Regions from separate parts of the Lysinibacillus sp. NPDC093712 genome, predicted to be linked through region 1. Evidence: riboswitches for the same ligand, from Rfam matches in the RefSeq annotation. Region 1 holds a riboswitch; each other region holds the start of a gene.
What was found. Region 1 has a riboswitch for cobalamin ahead of ACQKNX_RS06470 (ABC transporter substrate-binding protein). Riboswitches for the same ligand answer to the same signal wherever they lie in the genome.
Positions count from the first base shown of each region.

Region 1 (5,386 bases):
CGTTCAAATAGATGTTTTTCAATTAGTCGTTGGTTTCCAACTGATAAATCATCAGCATGACAAGCGTTAACAAAAGTGTTACCAGTTCCACGAATATTAGGCTCCATTAACAGGTGTACCTCAGCATAATGTTTTAAAGGCTCGAAATGACCGTATCCTGTTACAGTCGTTACGATTGATTCCATATATAAGATTTTTGGCTCACCAAAAGTAACAGAAAGAGAAAAGCGATTTTTTAACACTTCAGTAAGTACTTCAAGTTGAATAACACCCATAATATGTACATGGATTTCTTGGAACTTCTCATGCCAAACTACTCGCAACGATGGTTCCTCCGCTTCAAGTAAACGGAATACTTGTAAAACTTCCTTTATATGCTGTTGTCCATCATACTGTACTTTAGCTTGTAACGTAGGCACAAGCTCATATGGCTGAGGAGGTATTGTACTACCTAAAATATCACCGATTTTTGCTAGACTAAGGCCCTTAACCGCGAAAATTTCTCCTGCTTGCACTTTTTGTGTTGTGTCAAAACGGCTTCCATTATATAAACGAATTTCAGTTATTTTTTCAGTCACATCACCAAATGTAAAGTCTTGGCGTGTATGTAAAGTTCCTTGCAATGCTTTGATAAAAGTTAACCGTTGAGTTCCATCATGGCGAATTTTAAATACCTCACCTTGAAATGGTGCTTGATGGTCGAATCGAGTCTCCGTAAGTAGAGGGAGCTGTGATAAAAATTCTTTTATTCCAATATCCTTTAATGCCGCACCAGTAAAGCAAGGAAATGCTTGCTCTTGTTTAATCAACTTTTGCAACTGTAAAAAGCATGTTTGTGTATCAAGAGTTTCTGTCAAATAGGCATCGAGTAGTTGTTCATCACGTTCAGCTAGCCATTCAGCAACGTGGCTCTGGACATAATCTGTACGCAATGGGTCGTCTATTAAAAGTACATCGTTCGAGCATTCCTTTTGAAGCTGCTTCATAACGGCATCTACATCAGCGCCTTCACGATCTATCTTATTAATAAAGAAGAAGGTTGGGACGTTGTATTGGCGTAGCAATTGCCACACGGTTTCAGTATGACCTTGTACACCCTCTACAGCGCTTACGATAATAATGGCGTAATCCATTACACGAATTGCGCGTTCCATCTCTGGTGAAAAGTCGACATGCCCAGGTGTATCAATTAGTGTGTATGTATCATCCCCAATTTGCATCCGTCCTTGTTCGGCAAAAATGGTAATACCACGAGCTTGTTCGATAGTATGATTATCTAAAAAAGTATCTTGGTGATCGACTCTTCCACGCGTTTGAATACTGTTTGTATGGAATAGTAGTTGTTCACAAAAGGTTGTCTTTCCTGCATCGACATGTGCGAGCACACCAATCGTTCTATACATAAAAAATCCTCATTTCTATTTTTCCTATATTCTTATTGTAACAGATAGTGCCAAAAAACATTTCGAGTAGAATAGTTCTCGTTTATGTTTGAATAGTGGTCAATCATTCACAAATATTAGTTATGGATTTTTTTGTGTGATTGAAAACAAAAATTACTTCTGCTAGGCTATTTTTATAACTTAATACTTCTATATATTGGTGCAAATGGTTTATATCATTTGCTTAAAAGGGAAATCGGTGTAAATCCGATGCTGTCCCGCAACTGTAAATGGGGAGTTTATACAACACAGTCACTGTAGTTTAACTGTGGGAAGACGTATAAACGTTGAACCTAAGCCAGGATACCTGCCAATATATATTATTTTACTTAACACCACGAGGATGGGAATAGTGATTGGTTAAATAACCATTGTTTTTTCACTATGTCGCCCTCTTGGAAACAAGAGGGTTTTTTGTGTCCATTTTGATGTGCAGTAGATTGAGCAGGAACCGTAGCATTAAACAGCAATTCATGCTTTTACCAGGAAATGCAGCGTCAAGAAGTGCTCGTGATCAGTAGCAAAGAAGTCATTGATTTCTTACTATAAAGATGAAAAATTACAAACTAAAGGAGAAACAAACATGAACAAATGGAAAGGCATGTGGCTAGTTTTTGCAATTGCACTATTGAGCATTTTAGGCGCTTGTAGTGCAAAAGATGATTCAAAATCAGCTGCGCAAAGTGAAAACATTGAACCAGCACAAGCAGAGTCAAAAGAAGTAACAATTGATAATAACGATACGACACAAGTTTATACAGAAGCTCCTAAAAAGGCAATTAGCTTAAATCAGCACGTTACAGAAATAATGTTAGCATTAGGTTTAGAAGATTCAATGGTTGGTACTGCCTATTTAGATGATAAAATTTATGAACCATTACAAGCAGCTTACGATAAAGTACCAGTGATAGCGGATCAGTACCCGACAAAAGAACAAGTAATTGATAGTGAAGCGGATTTTTTATACGCTGGGTGGAAAAGTGGCTTTAGCGAAAAGGGTGTTGGTACACCAGAAGAGTTAGAAGCACTTGGAATTCACACATATTTACATACTTCTTCAAGTATTACAAAACCATCGTTAGAGGATATATTTACGGATATCCGTAATATTGCAAAAATCTTCCGTGTTGAAGACCGCGGAGAGGCATTAATTGACCAGATGACAAAGGATGTTGATGCTGTTCGTGCAAAGTTACCACAAGGTGAAAAAGAATTACGTGTTCTAGTTTTCGATAGTGGAGACAAGGAAGTCTTTACAGCGGCACAAAACTTTATGGATGAGCTTGTCACAGTTGCTGGCGGTAAAAACATTTTTGGCGATGTTGAATCGGGCTGGACAACGGTATCGAAAGAAGAAACAGTTGAACGCAACCCTGAAGTCATTGTCGTTATTGATTATGGTTCCCAAACTGCAGAAGACAAAATTAAATTCCTAAAAAGTGATCCGGCATTAAAAGAAACAGATGCTGTAAAAAATGAACGCTTTGTCATTTTACCACTTTCAGCAGCTTCAGAAGGGGTTCGTGCTGCGGAGGCTATTGAAATTTTAGCAAAAGGTTTTTATCTTGAAAACTTTTAAATAACAATCGAAAGAGCTAGCTACTTGCTAGCTCTTTTTCATAAGGAGAACAAACAATGAATGCTTTTCGTTCAAATACACCAGATCGAACATTTGAAAAACTAAATACAAATGGAAATTTTACACGCCTTGCAGTAAGTCCAGGTATTATCAATAAGCATTATACACCAGCTCAATTTCAAAAAATTGCTGAGATTGTAGGTGAAAGCGGCGCAATTAAATACTCAGCTTCCTATAGTATCCTTCTGTCAGTCCCAACTATAAAAGTGAAGGAAATTATCAATGAGCTTCAAGAAGCAGGCTTATATATTGCAAAGCAAGGTCCCATCGTAGCGATAAAAGCATGTGATTTTTGTGATGGGGATAAAATGGAGGCTGCCGAAATTACAGAACAACTATACGAAGCATTACAGAAAGAAACTGTGCCTTCTAGACTACGGTTAAATATTAATGGCTGTGCATCGGCTTGCTATAATGCTGTATATGATGATATGGGGCTCGTTTATCAAAAGGATAGCTTTGATGTTTACTTAGGCGCCGTGCCGATGGGGGCCAATGCAAAGGCGGGTACACTATTTGCTAAAAGGGTTTCAGTACAAAAAATAGAAGGCTTTCTACAACAAATTATCGGGCTTTATCAGAAATACGCTCGCCCAAATGAACCTTTCCATAAATTTTATCGAAGAACTAATAGCGCTGAATATTGGCAAGCATTAAAGAAAGAGTGATACTCCTCCATTGATTTTTGCCTTTGGAGTCGTGTCCTTTTAACCAACTGAAAAAAAGCAAAGAGCTGGCTAGAGCTAGCCCTTTTTTAATGGAAACAATAGATGACTAGGTAAGGATATAATTGTTAAAAATAATGTCTTTAATGGAGAAGTGTTAGCCTTATTCGCTGGGTTAAAATAATAAAAATTAGGGAATGATAAGGACGAAAATCTAAATGTAGGGTGGACGGAATGACCTTAATAAACAAGTTTATGAAAGCCGTAATTTATTGTTAGGGTTTCTATTTGGGATAGGTCTAGTAGGTTTTATAGACGAGACTATTTTTCATCAACTATTTCGCTGGCATCATTTTTATGATAAGTCTACAACGGATATTGGCTTAATTTCTGATGGGATATTCCATGCAATTAGTTGGTTTGCTACAATTACAGGATTATTTTTACTTGCAGATATTCGTCGTAAAAGTGGGTTTTGGTTGAAGAGATGGGTTGGTGGAATGTTACTAGGTGCAGGTGGTTTCCAATTATATGATGGCATCATTCAACATAAGCTAATGCGGATACACCAGATTAGGTATGTAGAAAATGTTATCGTATACGATGTAATTTGGAATGTACTTGCTGCAATTATTCTCATAATAGGACTTTATCTTGCCATTCGTACTAGCAATAAAAATCTTCAAGTAGAGGCTACCACTAATGAACGCTGACCATCACCAAATATTAGAGGGTGGTCCTAGTCATGATGGTTTTGAAATTATTCATCCTCAACTAATTTTTAAAATTAATTAAAGAAAGAGTGACGTATGTAGAGTCATGCTCAGACTGTAAACAAACTATTTTTGGCGAGTTCCGATGCTAAAAATAGTTTGTTTCTTGCTTTATAGCGAATTTTTCCAACAACATTTATACATCGTGTTTTCTATGCTACAATTTCCTATAAGTGTGGAAGGAAGGTGTCTTATGAAAATATCCGTTTATGTTGCAAGTGCATTTAGCAAGGATCATAAAGGCGGAAATAAAGCAGGAGTAGTATTTATGGAGAATACATTGACCACTACTCAAAAAATGGCAATAGCCAAACAACTGGGCTATGCAGAAACCGCATTTATATCAGAATCTGAAATTGCTGATTATAAATTTGAGTATTTTACACCAAAAGAAGAAGTTGATTTATGTGGTCATGCCACAATTGGCTCTTTCGCGATTCTGATGCATTTAAATAAACTTTTCAAGAATCGCTATACAATTGAAACGAACAGCGGTGTTCTCGCTATTACTATAAAAGATGACATCATATTTATGGAACAAAACAAACCGATATTCTATGATGTTGTATCTCCAAACGAGTTCATCGACTGTTTTGACATTCAAGTCATAGACAATAAATACCCAATTCAAATTGTCTCCACGGGCTTAAAAGATATTTTAATTCCTATAAAAAGCGAAACACAATTACATGCACTGCAACCTAATTTTGAAAAAATTAAAGAAATTAGCAAGTATTATAATGTTGTAGGGATGCATCTGTTTACTTTTAATGACAATCGAATTATATGCAGAAATTTTGCTCCACTATACGACATCAATGAAGAAGCAGCGACTGGAACTTCCAACGGTGCATTAGCTTGCTACCT
Region 1 is NZ_JBNNUU010000001.1:1,241,053-1,246,438, reverse strand. Features, by position in the region: gene ACQKNX_RS06475 (GTP-binding protein) at 1-1,403, opposite strand, end outside; cobalamin riboswitch at 1,584-1,771, shown strand; gene ACQKNX_RS06470 (ABC transporter substrate-binding protein) at 2,026-3,021, shown strand; gene ACQKNX_RS06465 (precorrin-3B methylase) at 3,078-3,749, shown strand; gene ACQKNX_RS06460 (DUF2243 domain-containing protein) at 4,019-4,459, shown strand; gene ACQKNX_RS06455 (PhzF family phenazine biosynthesis protein) at 4,713-5,386, shown strand, end outside.

Region 2 (5,386 bases), 1.0 Mb from region 1:
CTTATTTATCATTGGTTGAAGAACTATGCAGTATTTCAGTCATAGCTAACATCTTTACTGTAAAAGGAAAGATGTTTTTTTTATGGACTAATTTAGGAGTGAGCTAGATGACATCACATTCAATTTCATTTTATGAAAATCAGTTAAAACAACAAATTATGAATAACCTTTCGGGTCAAAATGGCATTTCTTTGCAAACATATATGAACAGGCTAATACAAGAAAATGAGCATGATTATAAAAATATTAATTATGCTTATTTAAATGTAAAACGTGAAATAGTAGGCGCTAAATAAGGAACGAGCACATTACAAAAAATAAATTTAAAAGGAAAGAGAAGGTTTGAAATGTATGCAAAATCATGATGATCTGGAAAGGGATTCTTTAATAAATCGAACAGACTCTTTTTTTATAGAATTATTAGAAAGCTTTAATAACGAGAAATTAGAGAGGCTTGATGCGCTAGTATATTTTGAATCTTTTCTTTGGTGGAACGAACAAACACACTATTTTTCAAAAGAACAGCTCCAGAAACTTTGGATGAAGCTTATAAAAAAATATAAATTCACCATTGAACAATGGGAAAAAATTGACGCCAATACAAATATTCATTTTTATCTTGTGAAACAAAATGGACATGGTTTACAAAAGTTAATGCGTTTTTATAATGACCGTCGGGCATTGAAATGGAAAGAAAATGCATTTGATTATGGAATGGCAATGCTTATCAACATAGGTAAAATGCCTGGATTGGAAATGTTTTTTCTGACAAATTTAATTTGTTACGAATGGAAAAATGATTATTTAAAGAACGCAGATGTGATAGATTTTTTTCGTCATACTGGGAATGATAAAGTAAAAGAATTGTACGAGAGTTATAGGACTTATGATAGTGAACAAAATCTTTTAAGTGCTATGTTATTAGTTAAACTATTGTCTAAATATAATCCTCAGTTCAATATCTATGCAGCAGCAACACCTGATTTCTATAAGAAACTATCGCTGTTTGTTGGAGTAAAATAAAAATTATGCTTATATTTTATGGATGATCGCCATGTAAAATAATCTATAATTCTTTGGTACTACGAATTCGTTCTACAGAAAATAACGAAAAGTTACACAATAAAGAATTCCCTTTTCAAGATTTACTTTTTACTTGAAGGATGGTACACTTAATTGTATTGAATAACAATATATTGTGTTCGTTTTATTTAGGTACTACAATATGTAGTGTAATAGGGAAGTTCGGTATATTCCGACGCTGTCCCCGCAACTGTAAAAGCTGACGATGATTTAATCCACTGTGCATTCGTATGGGAAGGAAATCAGAGAGTGAAGCAAAGCCAGGAGACCTGCCTATCATAAAACAAATCAACCTTTCTTCGGGGAATAAGAAATGGGGACGTGACGATTTTTTTTGTTTTTTTACGTTTCTAACTTAGGCTGTCTCTCCCAAGAGATAGCCTTTTTATATTATGAAAAGAGGGAATTTAAAATGAAACTTTATACTAAAACTATATGCCCAAAATGTCTTTGGGTCAAATCGGAATTACAACGTGCAGGACTTGAAGCAGAAATTGTCAACATTGATCACGATGAGCAAGCGAAACAAAAAATTATGGACGCAGGTTTTTTAAGTGTGCCTGTTCTTGAAGTAAATGACACATTTATAGGAGATGTCAAAGAAATTGTTTCTCAAATTGAGATGATTGCAATATGATCGTTTATGCCAGTCGTACAGGTAATGTGCGTAATATTGTTACTAAATTAGATGGTGAATCAATAGAAATACATGATGGATTATTGTTGACTGAGCCCTATCTTTTAATAACATACACAGACGGCTTAGGTGATATTCCTGCAAAAGTAGACCGCTTTTTAGAGCAAAACAAGGAATTTTGCAAGGGAGTAGCTGTTAGTGGTAATAGTAATTTTGGACACCATGTGTTTGGCGGAGCTGGTGAGAAAATTGCAGAAGCCTATAAAGTCCCGCTAGTATGTAAATTAGATTTACGGGGATATCAGGCTGATTATGAAGTAATACAAATGTTTTATGAAACGAGGGTGAAGGGATGAAAACATATTTAAAGCTTAATAATGAGGTGCTTAATCGCTATAGCACGACAGGTCAATTAGAGCTTGAAAAGGACCGTGAAGCAACACGCCGTTATTTTTTAGAATATGTAAATGTGCGTCTACGTTATTTTATTGATATTGAAGAAAAAATTCGCTATTTAGTCGATGAGGGTTACTATGAGAAACAATTTATCGACATGTATGAAATAGATTTTATTAAACATCTATACAAAAAAGCATACGATTATAATTTCCGCTTCCCTTCTTTTATGAGTGCGAGTAAATTTTATGATAGCTACGCAATGAAAAGTCGTGACGGAGAAGAAATTTTAGAAAAATATGAGGATCGTATTGTTATCATCGCTTTATATTTAGCACAAGGGAACACTGTTTTAGCAGAACGTTCTGTTGAGGCAATGATGGAAGCGTACCAACCAGCAACACCAACCGCATTAAATAGTGGGAAAAAAGCGCGTGGCGAATTAGTAAGCTGCTTTAAACTATCAATGGACGATTCAATGAATAGTATTGCTGAAAATATTGGTTATTGTTTGGAGCTATCACGCCTTGGAGGTGGAGTGGGGGTAAACTTAACTGATTTACGTCCATTAGGTGATCCTATTAAAGAAATTTTAAATCGTGCAAGTGGTGTTATCCCGGTTGCTAAACTTTTAGAAAATTCGTTTAGCTATTCGAATCAGCTCGGACAACGAAACGGCTCTGGTGTTGTCTATCTAAATATTTTCCACGCAGATATAGAAAATTTTATTTCATCGAAAAAGCCAAATGCGGATGATAAAATCCGTCTTGCAACGCTATCAACAGGTATTATTATTCCAAGTATTTTCTTTGAACTGATGAAACGTGATAAAGATATTGTGTTGTTTAGCCCATATGATATTTATAAAGAATATGGTAAACGGATGTCTGAAATCTCAATTACTGAGATGTATTACGAGTTACTAGATAACCCGAATATCCGTAAGATTAAACGCTTGAATGCTCGTAGACTTTATACAGAAGTGAAAAAAGCACAATTTGAATCAGGCTATCCTTTCGAAATTTTTGATGATAATGTCAACGATGTACATCCACTTAAAAATATAGGTCGTGTAAAAATGTCGAACCTATGTACAGAAATTCTACAAGTACAAGAAACAAGTATCATTACTGACCAAAATGAACCAAATGAATACGGGCTGGATGTATCGTGTAACTTAGGTTCAATTGATATTCATGCCGCAAGTAAAGTAAATGATTTTGGAACATTAGTTGATACAGCCATGCATTTATTAACGAATGTGTCGCAAATGACGAACATCACGAATGTACCGCCTGTAGCTAAAGCAAATAAGCTAATGCACTCGGTAGGGCTTGGTTGTATGAATTTACATGGACATCTTGTTACAGAAGGCATCATGTATGGTTCAAAGGATTCGATTGATTTTATGGATCGCTTTATGGAAGCGATGAACTATTATTCACTTAAATCATCTATGGAGATTGCTAAGGAACAAGGCGAAACTTTCTACCGTTTTGAAGATAGTGATTATGCTTCAGGTGTTTATTTTGATCAATATGTAAATAAAATCGAAGTAGAGCTCTCACCTGTTGTATTAAAAGCACTAGGAAATATTCCAATCGTCACATCAAAAATGTGGGAAACATTAAAACAGGATGTCATGCAATATGGTTTATTCCATTCTTATCGTCTAGCTATTGCACCAACTGGTAGTATTTCATACATTCGTAGCTGTACAGCTTCGATTGCACCAAGTACTGAGCGCGTAGAGGTACGTGATTATGCGGATAGTCGAACAATTTATCCAATGCCACATTTAACAAATGATAACAGTCATTTATATGTTGAAGCTTATGATGTGAATCCATATGATTTAATCGATTTATATGCAGCATCTCAAAAACACGTAGACCAAGGTATTTCGATGACGCTGTATGTAACGGATAACTGGACAACGGAACAGTTGGCTAAAATTTATATTTATGCTTGGGTAAAGGGAATTAAATCTGTTTATTATGTCCGTCAACGTTTGCAAAGCTTAGAGGAGTGTGTCGCATGTCAAATATAATTTACGAAGCGGTCAATTGGAATAAGTCAACGAGTGAACTGGCACAAGTATTTTGGGACCAACAATGGAAACAAATTTGGTTTCCAGAAGAAATTGCAGTTAGTAAGGATATCCCGCAGTGGAAAAATTTCGAACACCAAGATACGTATAAGAAAGTATTCGCAGGCTTAACATTACTTGATACAGTTCAGACGAATATTGGGATGAACCGTGTCGCTGCTTATACATCGGATCTTCAAGAAAAGGCGGTCCTTACTGTATTTGATGCGTTTGAAGCGATACATGCAAAATCCTACTCATATATATTCACAACGCTTTGTACAAATGAAGAAATTGACTCGCTATTTGAATGGGTAAAGAAAAATGAATATCTACAATATAAGGCAAATAAAATTGCAGATATTTATAATGGTATTGAAGAAGGGGATTCAGAAAGTTTATGGAAAGCGATGTTCTCGTCCGTTATGCTAGAATCATTCCTTTTCTACTCTGGCTTCTTCTATCCATTATACTTAGGAGGACAAGGCTTTCTTCGCAATAGTGCAGAAATTATTTCCCTTATTTTACGCGACGAATCCATCCACGGTGTGGCAGTAGGCTTCTTTGCACAAAATTTATATAAGCAATTTTCTAAGGAAAAGCAAGAAGAGCTAACATTATGGGGTTATGAATTATTGTTGGATTTATATCAAAATGAAATGAATTATACAGATGATATTTATGCAGAAACAGGTTTATCGCCTGAAGTAAAAGCTTACGTTCGCTATAATGCTAATAAAGCGTTAATGAATGTAGGGTTTGACCCAATGTTCCCTGAAGAAGAAGTGAATCCAATCGTTATGAATGGTATTCGTAACGAAGGTTCAACATATGACTTCTTTTCACAAAAAGGTTCTACTTATGCAAAAGCAAAAGTAGCGCCAATTACAGATGACACATTTAAATTTAATCGTTAAGGATGAAAGAAATGAACTTAGACGTAAAAATCAAAAGAATTCATACTGATGCATTGCTACCTTTGCAAGCAAATCCAGGTGATGCGGGAATGGATCTTTATTCAATAGAAGCAGTAGAAATTCCTGCGGGAGAAGCAAAATTAATAAAAACAGGCTTACAAATTGAATTACCAAAAGGGACAGAAGCGCAAGTTCGTCCAAGAAGTGGACTAGCATTAAAACATAGTGTAACTGTTCTCAATAGTCCAGGTACAATTGATGAAG
Region 2 is NZ_JBNNUU010000001.1:212,194-217,579, forward strand. Features, by position in the region: gene ACQKNX_RS01070 (hypothetical protein) at 108-296, shown strand; gene ACQKNX_RS01075 (hypothetical protein) at 352-1,023, shown strand; cobalamin riboswitch at 1,197-1,374, shown strand; gene ACQKNX_RS01080 (glutaredoxin family protein) at 1,496-1,720, shown strand; gene nrdI (class Ib ribonucleoside-diphosphate reductase assembly flavoprotein NrdI) at 1,717-2,076, shown strand; gene nrdE (class 1b ribonucleoside-diphosphate reductase subunit alpha) at 2,073-4,166, shown strand; gene nrdF (class 1b ribonucleoside-diphosphate reductase subunit beta) at 4,154-5,122, shown strand; gene dut (dUTP diphosphatase) at 5,134-5,386, shown strand, end outside.
Region 2: it holds a riboswitch for cobalamin, as region 1 does, so the genes downstream of both, ACQKNX_RS01080 (glutaredoxin family protein) here and ACQKNX_RS06470 (ABC transporter substrate-binding protein) in region 1, are expected to answer to the same signal.

Region 3 (5,386 bases), 1.0 Mb from region 1:
GTGCAGTTATTTCATTGGCAAATTGTTTAAACTCTTTTTCGTTTTGTAATGCTTCTGGAAAAATTGCATCAGCACCAGCTGCTATATACGCTTTTGCTCGTATGATAGCCTGTTCTAAACCTTCCACAGATCTTGCATCTGTCCGAGCAATAATGACTAAGGTAGGGGCTATTTGTTTAATGGTTTTAATTTTTTGTATCATGTCATCTTGAGATACAAGCGTTTTTCCATTTAAATGGCCACATTTTTTCGGTAAATTTTGATCTTCCAGCTGCACCGCGGCAACTCCTGCTTCTACCATTTCACGAGCAGTTCGTGCGACATTTAATACACCACCAAAACCTGTATCAATATCCACAAGCATTGGGACATTAGTAGCTCGGATAATATCGCTTGCACAATGGGCTACTTCATTCGAATAAATCATTCCTAAATCAGGTAAGCCTCGACTCGCTGTATAAGCAGCTCCAGATAGATATAATGCCTCGAAGCCTGCTTTTTTAGCCATTAAACCTGCCATGGCGTCATGCGCACCAGGTATTTGTAATATATCTTTACGAGCAATTAAAGCTCGAAATTGTTCAGCCATTTGTTTTTGTGAAACAGTTTCATTGACAATCCACGCCATCTACAAAAACCTCCCTTCTCGTTAAACAAATAAATTGACAAATTCGTTAACATAGCTATTTTCGACAAGCTCTTTATCGGAACAGATACGATTTATTTTGTTCAATTGTTTTTGAGAAAAATGTGTACTAATGTTTTGCTGAAATTTATCAATAATTTGAGGGAATGCTTCCTCACGACGGAAACGGTGCCCTAACGGGTATTCACATTCCACTAACTCAGACATTGAACCGTCTTTATAATAAACTTGCACAGCATTGGCGATCGAGCGTCTTTCAGGGTCTAGATAATCGATTGTATATTGTGATTTTTCTACGACTACCATTTTATTTCTCAAGTCATCAATTCGTGGATCTGCCGCTACGTTATCCTCATAATGGTCTGCCGTAATATCGCCATAGATAAGTCCAATTGCTGTAATGTATTGAATGCAGTGATCACGGTCTGCTGGATTATTAAGAGGTCCCTCTTTATCAATAATTCGTATCGCAGATTCATGTGTTGTAATTTGAATGCGCTCAATGTCATGTAAACGATTTTTCACTTCATGATGTAAATGCACGGCACATTCTGCAGCAGTTTGCGCATGAAATTCAGCTGGAAAAGAAACTTTAAATAGAACATTTTCCATCACATAAGAATCCAGTGTTCTTGCAAGCTTTAAGTCTTGTTTATTGAAGAGTACGTCTTGAAAGCCCCAGCCAGGCGCAGATAATGCTGTCGCATACCCCATTTCCCCTTTCACAGCCATCATCGCTAGTTGGACTGCCCTACTTGTTGCATCTCCCGCTGCCCATGATTTTCTAGAGCCTGTATTCGGTGCATGGCGGTATGTTCGTAAGCTTGAATTATCAATCCAAGCATTTGATAAAGCATTAATCATTTCTTCACGATTTCCTCCTAATGCTTTGGTAACTACCGCTGTCGATGCAATTTTGACAAATAAAACATGATCCAATCCAACACGATTCAGACTATTCTCCAATGCGAGTATCCCTTGAATTTCATGGGCTTTTATCATCATTTCTAATACTTCTTTGATTTTAAGTGGCTCTTTCCCTTCGGCAATTCGTGTACGACTCAAATAATCTGCCACTGCTAATATGCCACCTAAATTATCAGAAGGATGTCCCCATTCTGCAGCAAGCCATGTGTCATTGTAATCTAACCAGCGAATCATACATCCTATATTGAAGGCCCCTCTTACGGGATCGAGAACATAAGAAGTTCCTGGAACACGTGTACCATTTGGAACTACAGTGCCAGCAACTACTGGTCCGAGGAGTTTTGTACATTCTGGGTACTGTAAGGCCAAAATGCCGCAACCTAAAGTATCTAATAAAACATAGCGTGCCGTTTCATAAGCTTCTTCACTTGTAATCGTAGTATTTAATACATAATCAGCAATATCCGTAAGTAATTGATCTGTCTTAGATATGTCATTTGTTTTAATCATCTATATCTTCCTTTCAAGTCATAAATTTGATATACTAGTATACTGATGGGCATTGGTCAGAATACCCATCAGTTCTATGGCGAGTTGTTAATACTTGACTATACCGACAATTCTTCAAGGTTATGACGCTCGCCAATATAATGAACACGAGGTCTAAATAATCGATTATTATCATGCTGTTCAATCACATGAGCACACAGGCCAATCGTTCGTGAACCGAAAAAGATAGGTGTATAGATTTCAATAGGCAAGCCTAGCATGTAGTATACTGGTGCTGCATAATAATCTAAATTTGGATATAATCCTTTTTCCTGTACCATCACTTTTTCGCCAGCTTCGCACATGTGATATAAACGGTCATCACCTTGCTCCAAACATAATTTATACAAAGCCTCTTTCATTATTTGTGCTCTTGGGTCCATCTTTTTCATATAGACACGGTGACCGAAGCCCATAATTTTTTCTTTATTTTGTAGTTTACTTTTTAGTAAGTTTTCAAAGCCTTCTATTGTTTTAGCTTCAAGCAGCATATACATCACCGCCTCATTTGCCCCACCATGTAAATTCCCTTTCAATGAAGCGACAGCTCCCGTTAAGGCGCCATACAAATCTGATTGCGTAGAGGCGATAACACGAGCCGTAAACGTTGAATTTGGCATCTCATGTTCGCTATATAACACGAGCGACTGATCAAAAATCTCCTCTTCTAACGCCGTTGGTTGTCTGCCAGTAATCATGTAATAAAAATTGGCACTATAAGAAAGTTCGCTATCTGGCTTGACCACATCTTGGCCGTTTAAGACGCGATAGCTATTGGCGACGATGTTAGGCATACCGCCTAAAAGTCTATAAGCCCGCGTCAAATTCACTTCAGTCGAACGATCATTGATGTGCTGATCATAGCCCGCTAGAACAGAGATTCCAGTTCTTAGCCCATCCATTGCATGTGTTCCATTAGGCAAGAGTTTAAAAATTTGAAAGATATCTTGTGGTACCTGATAATAGGATTTCAACCTATCCTGCAAATCAGCCTGTTGCTCGGTAGTTGGTATTTCTCCATGCAACAATAAATGGACAATGTCTAAATACGAATATCTTTGTGATAATTCAATTAAGTCATAGCCTCGTATTACAATTTGACTCCCGATAGTGTCTAAAAATGATAGCTTTGTTTCAGCAGCAATAATTCCATCAAGACCTGGTGAATACGTTAACTCCATCAATGACAGCCCCTTTGTTTAATTTTCTTGTAAGCGTTACCATTCGTGCACAAAAGAACAACAAAAAAACAACTTCTACCCCTTTAGAAGTTGTTAACCGACAAAAGCATGATAGCCCAAAAAAACTGTGAATTTACAGTTGAATTCACAAAAATCATGCAGTAGCTAACACCTCCCTATCCTCGTAGGTAAATTGATGCGTTATTCAGTGGCAGGTCTCCTGACTTATGATCAACGTTAAATAACCCCTTCCCATTTTGACAATCAAAACAGTGGTATTGTTATGTAACTCCTAAATACAGTTGCGGGACAGTGTTGGAATCTCACCAACTTCCCTTTTAATCAAATGAAAAAATTCATTTAAACCACCAAAATTTAGCATATTCAATTTGTCTTTCAACCTTAACATAGAGACTTATAAACAATCAATATAGCTAAAATTCAGAAAAAACAAATAATGGAAAGCTATTTTCCATCATTAATGAACTATTTTTCGTTTTTCAGCACTATTTTGTATAAAAAGTTTTTAAAAACACCTCTACTGATTCTATTATCTTCGTAGATGCCCATTATTCTAGCACCAATTGTTTTTTCCCAACATCTCTTCTTTAAAATGCCTCTCATACAATCTTGTCTACAGCCTTCTATATGTATTTTTCTTTTTTCTTTAAACAAATAATCATACAGCTATAGAAGTCCTTAGCCGTTTTTCCTTCTATTTAATATCACCTAACCTTTAAACCGAAAAAGCCATTTGACATTAATTAAAAATTAACATCAGATGGCTTCTTATCGTCTTTTTTATGGCAAACAAGAAAAAGCCCACTTGGGTGATGGATGAGTGTCAAAGACATGTACTCATAATCACGCAGTAGGGCACTATTTAATCACGATAATTCTACATACTCGAGGAGACTTGGTCCCCTCGAGTGAAATTGATGCATCGTTTATTTTCACTTCAATCCGTTTGCACTTATGAACAAAGTTGTGATGCTGTTGGAATAAATGATTCGACAATGGCAGCTAAAGCTTGAATGGTATCATAGCTATCACCTGGAAACTCCGATTGGGCAAATTCTACTTGAAGTTCCTCACACAATCTATGACATTCATATCCGACTTCAAAATAGGACTCAATATCCGCTGAAAGGGAAAGGAGCTCACAAGTGACGATACCTTGAGCACCCTCGCCTTGCAATGAATTAATCTTATCTTTTACATTTGGACCTAGCCAGTCACCTTTCCCATGACCACTTCGATATGTAATATGCCAGTTATCAATTTGAACTGCTTTTGAAATGGCTTCGGCTAATTCGGAAAACTGGCGTACGTAGTTTTCATTTTTTTCGGGATCAATTGGCTGACTATGGACTGTATATAAAACATGCGTCTGAGCTCGTTTTTCACCAGGAATCCATTCAAATGCACGTTGAACACGATCTTTATATACAGCAAGTAATTCATCGTTTAAATGCCAATTTTTCGCATGAATGACCTTAACGTCATGAGAAGCTAATAACGTACTAACTTCATTATGAAACGCTGCAGCACCTGTAGACATAATCGGATTTACAGGTAGCGTAATAAACGTTGTGATACCATCTTCAAGCATTGTGTCAACAACATCCGGAATATAAGGTTCTGTATGTTTGTATGCGTTATATACTTTTACAGGCTGTGTTAAGCGATGTTGTAAAGCATGTTCCAGCCCTTTAGCAATACGCCCCGTATTTGCTGCTAATGGATCAACACCACCTAATTTTTTAAATTGTGCCGTAACGTTTTCAATCACATGTGGTGGTGGTGTTTTACCTTTCATTATATGTGTAAAATAAGGTGATACATCGTCTAACGATTTCGGTGCGCCATAAGCGTAATAAATTATACCAATCATATTTTAAATCTCCTTTTCTTCCTTATAATAAGTTAATTTTTATGGGTGTTAGTTGCTGCATATTTCTACCCGAAATATGAGCCTTCATCATTTACAAGAACTGGAGCACAATTTTACCGGGGTAAAGATTGGATTTCCATCTTGCATATAAATTTCAGCATCAATTTCAAAAATTGTTTGAAACATTTC
Region 3 is NZ_JBNNUU010000001.1:198,467-203,852, reverse strand. Features, by position in the region: gene prpB (methylisocitrate lyase) at 1-628, opposite strand, end outside; gene prpD (2-methylcitrate dehydratase) at 650-2,083, opposite strand; gene mmgD (citrate synthase) at 2,182-3,303, opposite strand; cobalamin riboswitch at 3,497-3,688, opposite strand; gene ACQKNX_RS01020 (ferrochelatase) at 4,277-5,197, opposite strand; gene ACQKNX_RS01015 (ABC transporter ATP-binding protein) at 5,285-5,386, opposite strand, start outside.
Region 3: it holds a riboswitch for cobalamin, as region 1 does, so the genes downstream of both, mmgD (citrate synthase) here and ACQKNX_RS06470 (ABC transporter substrate-binding protein) in region 1, are expected to answer to the same signal.

Region 4 (5,386 bases), on a different contig from region 1:
ATTTAGCTAAGTAATGTAAAAGTTGTGCAGCATAATAATTGTCTAGTCCAGCAGTCGGTTCATCTAATAGTAATACAGAAGGTTCCATTGCCAGCACACCTGCCATGGCTACACGTTTTTTCTGTCCGACGCTTAAAAAATGTATGGGCTTATCAAGTAATGACTCAACCTCTGTTTGCGCGACAGCCCAGGCGATTTTTTCCTCGATTTTTTCTTGAGACCAGCCAAGATTTAATGGCCCGAAAGCGATATCTTGCTTTACTGTGCCTGAAAAAAGTTGATTGTCAGCATCTTGGAATACGATGCCGACCTGTTGACGTAATGCTGATAATGCTTTTCTAGAATAGCTAAGCGCTTCGTTGCAAAACGAAATGCTGCCATCGGTCGGTTTTAAAATTCCATTTAGATGCTGAAATAGTGTTGATTTGCCAGCACCATTATGACCTAGTAGGGCGATTTTTTTCCCCTTTGGAATTTGCAATGAAATATCTGTAAGTGCCTCGGTACCATCTGCATAGGCATATGATAAATGTTTAAGATCAAAATAAAGCTCTGTCATGAGAAAAAACCTCCATATAATATGAGGAATAAAAAAGTAAAAACAATTCCAAACCAGTTTTTCTTGCTATAACATACACTGTCTTGCCAATAGACAGATTCGCCACCACGTGCTTGCATCGCATTATTTAATTCACGACTACGTTGAAACATTTCCGCAAATAATGCTGCAATAAGCATGGAAATTGACCGTAGCCATTGCATAGGTGATTGATAGCCAAGGCGTGATTGTTGAGCAAGATGAATTTTTTGCATGCTATTTAAAAAGATGAAAATAAATCGATACGTTAGCTCTACTAATTCTACAAATAAAGCAGGCAGACGCCATTGACGTAAGACGTGACAAATAGATTGGACCGATGTCGTTAAAATTAAAAAGTATAAACAGCTAATACTGCCTAATACAGAGAACAATAGCTGCTGTGCTGTGATCAAGCTTTCATTTCCGATGAAAAAAGTCCAATTACTAAGAGAAAATGCCCAGAAATGTGCTGGGAGGTTACTTGAATTTGGTGCAATTGAAATCAAAATAGATAGTAAACTGGATAGCAGAAAAAATCCTGGTAACAATAGTAATTTCGCATAATATTGGAAAGGGATTTTTGCGCCTAAAATGATAAAAGCACTCATTACAATAAATGTAATGAGTGAAATAAGTTCATCTCTCACGATAAGCGACAATAGCAGTAACCCTAAGGAAAACGTCATTTTTTCTAACGGATGAACGGACGCTAGTTTATTCATATAAGCATACTTATCAATGAGTAACATCGTTTAACCTTCCTTATGCTTGCCGCGCATATAGCCTACGAAATAGCCAATAAAGCCAGCACCAATAGCAGCCTGTAATACAAATAATAAGCTTTCGATTTCACCACTTGGTGGCTCCCATAAGCTTTCAAACCACGGTTCATATTCTGCATTAATTTCCCCGATTGCAGCTTCAGCTTCTCCGTCTGCACCACCGAATTCTGCACCTTTTTGTACGAAAAGAGGGATAATTGCTAAAAGTACAACGACAGCTAGTAGCAGTAAATTTTTCTTCATCCTAATGTGCCTCCTTTGCTGAGAAAACACGTAGTGCCTTTAATTCGCTCACATTGTATTTTTTTAAGAAATTCATAACGATAACTGTTAAAATCCCTTCACTAATTGCTAGAGGGATTTGCGTTAAAGCAAAAATCCCTGCAAATTTTGTGAATGAAGCCATAAAGCCTCCTACTTCAGAAGGGAAAGCCAGTGCTAATTGAACTGAAGTGACAACATATGTACCTAAGTCCCCAAGCATCGCTGCAAAAAAGACAGCAATAGAGAATGATAGACCGATTTTTTGAGAACCTTTAAAGACATAGTACGCAATAATTGGTCCTACAATCGCCATAGAGAAAGCATTTGCACCTAAAGTTGTAATACCACCATGCGCTAAAAGTAATGATTGGAATAATAAAACGATTGTTCCAATGACACTCATGGCTAATGGTCCGAAAAGAACTGTACCAAGGCCAACACCAGTAGGATGTGAGCAACTTCCTGTTACTGATGGAATTTTCAGTGCCGACAAGACGAATGCAAATGCACCTGATAAGCCTAATATCATTTTCGTTTCAGGATTTTCGTCTATTGTTTTACGAATAGAACGTAATCCTAAAATAATAAATGGAATCGAAATGACCCACCAAAAAATCGCCCATTCAATCGGCAAAAATCCTTCCATGATATGCATGGCAAACGCTCGTTTTGGTACTAGTAAAAAAGCCACTAAGAAATAACTAAGTTTCCAAAAAGAAAATTTCAAAACCTTTCCTCCTCAACAGTAAATTTCGAATGTAGCGTGCGCAATAAAAAAGCACTTCTCCGTTTCGGAAAAGTGCATAGCTGAAAAAGCAAATAGAATTGTCATTTGCCAAGCCGCACACCTATCCTCGTAGGTTGAAACGATCACGATTTCCTCGGCAGGTCTCCTGGCTTTAGTTCAACATTTTATAGGTCTTCCCGTCCTATGGACAGTGACATTTTCTATAAAATTCCCTAGTACAGTGGCGGGACCGCGCCGGACTTGAACCGGCTTCCCTTTTAAGCAAAATGTATACACTTCGCACCGAAAAAAGATGAAGTTGTGAGTTTTCACGAAGAAGTGTAACATGTTTTTCTAATCATAAGCTATCCTTTTTTTGTAAAAAATTTTTTTATAGAATAAAAATCTAGAAAATTCAGATAAACGTCAGAGAAAATCAATCAATTTCAATGAAATATTTGTTGAAATTTTATTAAAAATCTAATAAATAAAAAAGAAATGTTGAAAAATATAAAAATGATAGGCTATGATAGAAACAGTTTTATATTCGTTTTATTAACATTTCATTTCAAAATTTAAATATAAATCCATCATTAAGTGCTCGAAATGCTTCGAGATAATAGGGAAATCGGTGTAAACCCGGTACAGCCCCCGCTACTGTAATAGCTGATGAAATCGCAATGCCACTGAAGATTTGGGAAGGCGCGAAAGTAAGAGGAAGCTTAAGTCAGGAAACCTGCTTAGTTGATGACATGCAAACTTTTCGGAGGGAGAAGTGAAGCGAGAGCGGATACGTGTATATTCGTTTTTATTTTGGCTTCTATAAAACCTTTACTCTTCGATATCGAGTAAAGGTTTTTTCTTTTTCCTAAAAGTAGAATGAGGGGAGAAAAGCAATGACAACTTGGAATTTAGAGGGCATGAAAACCCATCTTTTTATTTGTAATGGTAGTAGTTGCATGAAAAAAGAAGCTGAGGAAATTACGCTTGCAATACGAGACGAAATAGAGAAATTAGCACTCGATAAGGAAATACATACGACAAGAACGCGTTGTAATGGCAGATGTAAAGATGCTTGTGTTGTGATCGCGTATCCACAGGGAAATTGGTATCGTGTACCAACAGTTGAGCATGGTAGAACACTTGTACAAGATTTAAACCATGATTCTTTACATAGCGAGCATGTTTTTACACTGACAGAAGGTACGTTGCAACGTACTCCACAAACAACAGCCATTAAAGGCATCGACAAGGTGAAAGAGGGGTAAAAAATGGCGCAAAAAGGAAAGATTTTTGTTGTAGGCTTTGGACCTGGGGACTTCAAGCATATTACGACACGTGCTGTAGAGGCATTACAACAAAGTGAATTTATTATCGGTTATAAAACGTATGTTGAGCTCATTCAAGATTTAGTAAGTGCGAAGTCGATTGTTAGTACTGGTATGACAGAAGAAGTGTCACGAGCACAAGAAGCGGTACGTCAAGCGGAGGCTGGAAATATCGTTTCTGTTATTTCGAGTGGTGACTCCGGCGTATACGGGATGGCTGGACTTGTATATGAAGTACTAATTGAGCTTGGATGGACGGAAGCAACAGGTGTTGAAGTCGAAATTGTGCCAGGGATTTCTGCTATTAATTCGTGTGCAAGTTTGCTAGGCGCTCCGATTATGCATGATTCTTGCACGATTAGTTTAAGTGATCATTTAACACCTTGGAATTTAATTGCAAAGCGTGTGGAAGCTGCGGCGATGGCCGATTTTGTCATTGCGTTATATAACCCCAAAAGTGGTCGCCGTACACGTCAAATTGTAGAAGCCCAACGGATTTTACTAGAATATCGATCACCTGATACACCTGTAGGACTTGTGAAAAGTGCCTACCGAGATCGCCAGGAAATCACGATGACAACTTTAGCAGAGATGCTTGAGCATGATATCGGCATGTTAACTACAGTTATTATTGGTAATTCATCAACATTTTTCTATGACAATAAAATGATTACACCGCGTGGCTATCAGCGCAAATATACACTTGGAGAAGAAAAACAGCCTTTACGTCCACACCAGCGTTTAAGAGAAGAAAATGAACCGTGGGCAATGAATCAAGAAACAGGTACTGCTAGCCATGACTTTGCTGCAGATCCAAATGCAGGACGTCTGAAAAGTAGTAACGCGATAGCACCTACGCCTGTATCGGTACAAGAAAAATCATCTCTAGAAATGGCAGCAACTGCACTAGCCATGGTGAAAGGAACAACTGTCACAAAGGCAACAACGAAGTTAGTTCAGCAAAAAATGGAGTCGATTTTTGAACTTGCTGTCAGTCCTGGGGTAGCAAATAAATTTTTCACTCCACAGCAAATGATGACGTTAGCTGAAGTTGTGGGAGAAGAAGGCACGATGGAATATACACCAGACCATCAAATTCATTTAAAAATTCCAACGACAGAGCCAGAAATTATTACTGAAAAGTTAAGAGAAGTAGGCTTTTTACTCGCACCAATTGGGGATGTGCTGTCATTAAAGGCTTGTGACTTCTGTTATGGCGAGAAGGCAGATTCAATTCCGTATGCAGAGGAGATTCAAGCAAAGCTTGGTGGGTTGTCGTTGCCTAAAACACTGAATATTGGCTTTAATGGCTGTGGCATGGCGTGTTATCGTGCAGTATTTGACGATATAGGTATCGTCTATCGAAAAAGTAAATTTGATGTTTTTATCGGTGCGAAACCAGTAGGGCGTACAGCACATGCGGCACAGCCAGTTGTAGAGGGGCTAGAGCCAGAACAGCTTATTCCACTTATTACAGACATTATTGAAGAATATAAGGCAAATGCACATCCAAATGAACGCTTATTTAAGTACTTCAAACGGGTGAAAAAAATATTGCATTTTACGTATCAAGATATGTCGTCAAAAATAAAAGTAGAGCCAGCTCCGTGCGGCGACTAGTGAGGAGATAAAAGATGAAAGCAATTTTATTTGTTGGCCATGGTAGCCGTTTAGCAGCAGGAAATGACGAGGTACGAACGTTTAT
Region 4 is NZ_JBNNUU010000002.1:257,525-262,910, reverse strand. Features, by position in the region: gene ACQKNX_RS08795 (energy-coupling factor ABC transporter ATP-binding protein) at 1-559, opposite strand, end outside; gene cbiQ (cobalt ECF transporter T component CbiQ) at 556-1,329, opposite strand; gene ACQKNX_RS08785 (energy-coupling factor ABC transporter substrate-binding protein) at 1,333-1,605, opposite strand; gene ACQKNX_RS08780 (energy-coupling factor ABC transporter permease) at 1,607-2,353, opposite strand; cobalamin riboswitch at 2,493-2,676, opposite strand; cobalamin riboswitch at 2,932-3,111, shown strand; gene ACQKNX_RS08775 ((2Fe-2S) ferredoxin domain-containing protein) at 3,250-3,621, shown strand; gene cobJ (precorrin-3B C(17)-methyltransferase) at 3,625-5,301, shown strand; gene ACQKNX_RS08765 (sirohydrochlorin chelatase) at 5,316-5,386, shown strand, end outside.
Region 4: it holds a riboswitch for cobalamin, as region 1 does, so the genes downstream of both, ACQKNX_RS08780 (energy-coupling factor ABC transporter permease) here and ACQKNX_RS06470 (ABC transporter substrate-binding protein) in region 1, are expected to answer to the same signal.